2 linked regions of the Azospirillum brasilense genome follow. The protein of the gene in region 1 binds, or shares a complex with, the protein of each later gene. Links are inferred from orthologs where the notes say so. Each region holds a gene or a part of one and is shown in the gene's direction. Other genes may lie near its edges.

Region 1 (3,021 bases):
GATGCCGATGAAATACCGCAACTGACGCAGATCCAACGCTCACCTTCCTTTGCCCAGCCCTTTGCCTGCGGGATCGACAATCCCCCGCCTCGGCCAATCATGTCGGTGCGCTGCAAGCGGATCAAGGCAAGTGGATGAGGAAAGCGCCGGGCAAACCCGGTTCAACCATCTGCAGGGCCGCTGCGTTCCATTGATCCGTTTCATAAGACTTATCAGAGACCGGCGGGTAATCCACGGACCGGCACGGCCTAGCTTTTCCCCATCCGCACAAGCGGATGAGCCGTCCGCACGCCTGCGCCCCGCCCCGCGGGGCCGGGATTACAGCCAGGAAGGGAAGAGGATTTCACCGATGCACCATTCCGGCGACCTCGACATGACGCGGCGCGGCCTCCTGCTTGGGACCGCCGCCACCGCCGCGCTGACGGCGACGCCGTTCCGGGCGCCGGCGCGGGCGGCCACCGTTGGAGAGACCGCCATGCCACCCCCCGCGACCGGAGCCGACGCGCCGTCCCTGTCGCCCGTTCTGTCCAAGGTCACCTTCACCGTGAACGGGCAGCGCCGCGACCTCGAACTCGACACGCGGACGACGCTGCTCGACGCGCTGCGCGAGCATCTTCACCTCACCGGCACCAAGAAGGGCTGCGACCACGGCCAGTGCGGGGCCTGCACGGTCATCGTGGACGGGCAGCGCATTAACTCCTGCCTGACGCTCGCCGTGATGCACGAGGGCGGCAGCGTCACCACCATCGAAGGGCTGGGCCTGCCCGGCAAGCTGCACCCCATGCAGGCCGCCTTCGTAGAGCATGACGGCTACCAGTGCGGCTACTGCACGCCGGGCCAGATCTGTTCGGCGGTGGCGATGCTGGACGAGATCAAGGCCGGCGTGCCCAGCCACGTCACCGCCGACCTGACCGCGGCGCCGCAGGCCACCGTGGACGAGTACCGGGAGCGGATGAGTGGCAACATCTGTCGCTGCGGCGCCTATTCCAACATCGTCGATGCGATCTCGGACGTCGCACGGAGGGAGGCATGAGACCCTTCACCTACGAGCGGGCGGACTCCCCCGCCGCCGCCGCCGCCGCGGTCGAGCGCCGGCCGGGCGCCAAGTTCATCGCGGGCGGCACCAACCTGCTCGACCTGATGAAGCTTGAGATCGAGACGCCGGCCCATCTGATCGACGTCAACGGGCTGAAGCTCGACACGCTGGAAGCGACGCCGGACGGCGGGCTGCGCATCGGCGCGCTGGTGCGCAACACGGCGCTGGCCGCCGACCAACGGGTGCGGCGCGATTACGGCGTGCTGTCGCGCGCCCTGCTCGCCGGGGCGTCGGGCCAGCTGCGCAACAAGGCGACGACGGCGGGCAACCTGCTCCAGCGCACGCGCTGCCCCTACTTCTACGACACCAACCAGCCCTGCAACAAACGCCAGCCCGGCAGCGGCTGCGCCGCCATCGGCGGCTACAGCCGGCAACTCGCCGTGGTCGGGTCGAGCGACGCCTGCATCGCCACCCACCCCAGCGACATGGCCGTCGCCATGCGCGCGCTGGACGCCACGGTGGAGACGGTGCGGGCCGACGGGACAACGCGGACGATTCCCATCGCGGAGTTCCACCGGCTGCCCGGCGACACGCCGCACATCGAGACGGCGCTGGTGCCCGGCGAACTCATCACCGCGGTGACGTTGCCCAAGCCGGTCGGCGGCACCCACGTCTACCGCAAGGTGCGTGACCGCGCGTCCTACGCCTTCGCGCTGGTCTCCGTCGCGGTGGTGGTGCAGCGCGACGGCGGCGGCCGGGTGGCGCTGGGCGGCGTGGCGCACAAGCCCTGGCGCGTCGAGGCCGCCGAGGCCGAGATGCCGCGCGGCGCCAAGGCGGTCACCGCCGGGCTGCTGGCCGATGCGAAGCCGACGCACGACAACGCATTCAAGCTGACCCTGGTCGAGCGGACGCTCGCCTCGGTGCTGGCCGAAGCGAAAGGGTGAGACATGAAGTTCGACACTCCCGCGACCACCAACCCGATCGACCAGCTGAAGGTGGTGGGCAAGCCGACCGACCGCATCGACGGCCCGCTGAAGACGACGGGAAAGGCCACCTACGCCTATGAATGGCACGACGTGGCGCCGAACGTCGCCTATGGCTGGGTCATCGGATCGGGCATAGCCAAGGGGCGCATCGCGTCCATGGACCTGGAGGCGGCGCGGAAGGCCCCCGGCGTCGTCGCCATCGTCACGGCGGAGAACGCCGGCTCCCTCGACAAGGGCAAGCGCAACGCCGCGACCCTGCTCGGCGGGCCGGAGATCGAGCATTACCAGCAGGCCGTCGCCCTGGTGGTGGCGGAGACCTTCGAGCAGGCGCGCACCGCGGCGGGGCTGGTGCGCATCGACTACACCGCCGCGGACGGCGCCTATGATCTGGCCGCGGCCAAGGACAAGGCGGAGAAGACCAAGGACGGCGATTCCGTCGTGGGTGATTTCGCGGGCGCCTTCGCGGCGGCTCCTGTGAAACTCGACGAGACCTACACCACGCCGGACGAGAGCCACGCGATGATGGAGCCGCACGCGACCATCGCCGCCTGGGAGGGCGACCGGCTGACCGTGTGGACCTCCAACCAGATGATCGACTGGATGGTCACCGACCTGTCGGCGACGCTGAAGATGCCGAAGGACAAGGTGCGCGTCATCTCTCCCTTCATCGGTGGGGGTTTCGGCGGGAAGCTGTTCCTGCGCGCCGACGCGCTGCTGGCGGCGCTTGGCGCGCGGGAGGCCGGGCGGCCGGTCAAGGTCGGGCTGTCGCGGCCCCTGATGATGAACAACACCACGCACCGCCCCGCCACTATCCAGCGCGTCCGCATCGGCGCCACGCCGGACGGCACGATCACCGCCATCGCCCATGAGAGCTGGTCGGGCAACCTGCCCGGCGGCTCGGAGGAGACGGCGACCGACCAGACGCGGCTGCTCTACGCCGGGGCGAACCGCCTGATCGGCAACCGCATCGCCACGCTCGACCTGCCCGAGGGCAACGCC
Region 2 (3,109 bases), 710 kb from region 1 along the record:
CCAGGTGACCGGGCCGGAGGGTGAGCGCAGCATCCCCTTCGCCGAGTTCCACCGCCTGCCCGGGGACCGCCCGGAGATCGACACGGTCCTGCGGCCGGGCGACCTCATCACGGCCATCGACCTGCCGGCCAGGGGCTTCGCCGAGCATTCGACCTATCTGAAGATCCGCGACCGCGCCTCCTACGCCTTCGCGCTGGTGTCGGTCGCGGCGGGGCTGGAGATGGATGGGGGCACCGTCCGCGAGGCCCGCCTGGCGCTGGGCGGGGTCGCCCACAAGCCCTGGCGCGACCCGGAGGCGGAAACCGCCCTCGTCGGGAAGCCCGCCACGCCCGACCGGTTCCGCGCCGCCGCGCGTGTTCTGCTGCGCGACGCCAAGGGGCACGAGCACAACAGCTTCAAGATCGAACTGGCCGAGCGCGCCATCGTCCGTGCCCTGACCGAAGCCGCCGAGCGCAAGGGAGCGCCCCGTCCATGATCGCCATTCCCAGCATCCCCGGCTTCCTGACGGAGCCCAACGGCCCCATCGGCAAGCCCGTCAGCCGGGTGGACGGGCGCAAGAAGGTGACCGGCGACGCCCATTACGCCGCCGAGTTCACCTTGCCGGACCTTGCCCACGGCTGCATCGTCTCCAGCGCCATCGCGCGCGGGCGAATCACCCGCATCGACACGGCAGCAGCGCTGGCTCTGCCCGGCGTCATCCACGTCTTCACCCACGAGAACCGGCCGAGCCTCGCCTGGTTCGACCGCAAATGGAAGGACGACGACGCGCCCAAGGGAGCGCCCTTCCGCCCGCTCTACGACGCGGAAATCCACCACGCGCTCCAGCCGGTGGCGCTGGTGATCGCCGAGAGCTTCGAGCTGGCCCGCTACGCCGCCCGCCTCGTCCACATCGAGTATGAGGCGGCTCCCCACCAGACCGACCTGCGCGCCAACCGCGCGAACAGCTTCACCCCCGGCAAGGACAAGGGCGGCTTCGAGCCCCCGCCGAAGCCCCGCGGCAACCCGGAGCAAGCCTTCCTGGACTCGCCCGTCCAAGTGGACGCGGAGTTCACCCAGGCGGCGGAATACCACAACCCGATGGAGATGCACGCCACCACCGTCCTGCACCACGACGACGGCACGCTGACCGTCCACGACAAGACCCAGGGCGCTCAGAACTGCCACACCTATGTCTGCAACGTCTTCGGCCTGGCCAAATCCGCGGTGCGGGTGATGTCGCCCTTCGTCGGCGGCGCCTTCGGCTCCGGCTTGCGGCCGCAGCACCAGCTCTTCATGGCCATGCTGGCGGCGACGCAGTTGAAACGCTCCGTCCGGGTGGAGCTGTCGCGCCCGCAGATGTTCAGCTTCGGCCACCGGCCCGAAACCATCCAGCGGGTGGCGCTGGGCGCCGACCGCGACGGCACGCTGCGGGCGCTGATCCACGAGGCGGTGCAGGAAAGCTCCCAAAACGAGAACTATGTGGAGATCGTCGTCAACTGGTCGGGCCAGCAGTACGCCTGCGACAACGTCCGGCTGGACTACAAGCTGACCCGGCTGGACGTGCACACGCCGCTGGACCAGCGCGCGCCAGGGGCTGCGACCGGCGTCCCGGCCCTGGAGATCGCCATGGACGAGCTGGCCTGCAAGCTCGGCATGGACCCGGTGGAGCTTCGCCTGAAGAACTACGCGGAGACCGACCCCAACACCGGAAACCCCTTCTCCAGCAAGGAACTGCGCGCCTGCTTCCAGCACGGGGCGGAGCGGTTCGGCTGGGCGAAGCGCAGCCCCGCGCCGCGCTCCATGCGCGAGGGGCGCGAACTGATCGGCTGGGGCATGGCGGCGGGCGTATGGGACGCCATGCAGGGGCAGGCCGCCGCCAAGGCGGTCCTGGGCGTCGACGGCAAGCTGGTGGTGTCCAGCGCCACCGCCGACATCGGCACCGGCACCTACACCGTCATGACGCAGATCGCCGCCGACGTGCTGGGCCTGCCGATCGAGGAGGTGACCTTCTGCCTGGGCGATTCCTCGCTTCCCACCGCCCCCATCGAGGGCGGGTCCTGGACCGTCTCCACCGTCGGGTCGGCGGTGAAGGCGGTGTGCGACCGGGTGCGGTCACAGCTGATCACGCTGGCCGGGAAGCTGGACGACAGCCCGCTGAAGGGCGTGGCGGAGGCGGACGTTCTCTTCGCCGACGGCCATCTCATCGTCCGGGACGACCGGGCGCGGCGGCTGTCCATCACCGAGGTGATGCGCGGCTCCGGCACCCTGTCCATCGAGGAGGAGGCGCGCGCCCTGCCCTATCTGCTGGCGCGGGCGCGGCACACCTTCGCCACCCATTCCGCGGTCTTCGTGGAGGTCCGGGTGGACGAGGATCTCGGCACCATCCGGGTATCGCGCGTGGTCAGCGCCATCGCCGCCGGCCGCATCATCAACCCCAAGACGGCGCGCAGCCAGATTCAGGGCGCCGTGGTCTGGGGCATCGGCATGGGGCTGGAGGAGGAGGCCTTCACCGATCACCGGCTTGGCCGCGTGATGAACCACGACTACGCGGAGTACCATGTCCCGGTGAACGCCGACGTGCCGGAGATCGACGTACTGTTCGTCGAGGAGCATGACGACATGGTCAACGCGCTGGGCGCCAAGGGAGTCGGCGAGATCGGCATCGTCGGCGTTCCCGCCGCCATCGCCAACGCCATCCATCACGCGACCGGCGTGCGCGTGCGCGACTTCCCGATCACGCTGGACAAGGTGCTGGCGGGTCTTCGCTGACGAGGGCGGGTGGTTGCGACGGGCCCCCACCCAACCCTCCCCCGCTTCGCAGGGGAGGGCTTTTCTCCTCCCCCTGCGCAGCGGGGGGAGGCCGGGAGGGGGGCCCTACGCCACCACTTCCTTACGCCGCAGCGACAGCCTCGACCGGCGCCATGCGGATCAGGTAATCAAAGGCCGACAGGGCGGCCTTCGAGCCCTCGCCCATGGCGATGATAATCTGCTTGTAGGGCACCGTCGTCGCGTCGCCCGCCGCGAACACGCCGGGGATGGAGGTCTGGCCGCGGGCGTCCACCTCGATCTCCCCGCGCGGGCTCAGCGCCACAGACCCCTTCAGCCACTCGGTGTTGGGCACGAGGCCGAT

The links.
Region 2: the proteins of H1Q64_RS22000 (region 1) and H1Q64_RS18835 are in contact, whole or in part, in a crystal structure (PDB 5G5G), measured with the Escherichia coli proteins. The link is inferred for Azospirillum brasilense from one-to-one orthologs.

The regions. Positions count from the first base shown.
Region 1 is NZ_CP059450.1:1,893,415-1,896,435, forward strand. Bases 55-3,004 are described here. They hold H1Q64_RS22000 (FAD binding domain-containing protein), read left to right. Parts: upstream 55-1,029; coding sequence 1,030-1,980; downstream 1,981-3,004. Other genes in these bases: paoA (aldehyde dehydrogenase iron-sulfur subunit PaoA), read left to right, coding at 350-1,033. In the rest of the region: H1Q64_RS21990 (LysR family transcriptional regulator), read right to left, coding at 1-36. UniProt on the Escherichia coli protein: Oxidizes aldehydes to the corresponding carboxylic acids with a preference for aromatic aldehydes. It might play a role in the detoxification of aldehydes to avoid cell damage.
Region 2 is NZ_CP059450.1:1,185,584-1,188,692, forward strand. Bases 72-3,109 are described here. They hold H1Q64_RS18835 (xanthine dehydrogenase family protein molybdopterin-binding subunit), read left to right. Parts: upstream 72-471; coding sequence 472-2,748; downstream 2,749-3,109. Other genes in these bases: H1Q64_RS18830 (FAD binding domain-containing protein), read left to right, coding at 72-475; ahpF (alkyl hydroperoxide reductase subunit F), read right to left, coding at 2,870-3,109. Also shown: more of H1Q64_RS18830, read left to right, coding at 1-71. UniProt on the Escherichia coli protein: Oxidizes aldehydes to the corresponding carboxylic acids with a preference for aromatic aldehydes. It might play a role in the detoxification of aldehydes to avoid cell damage.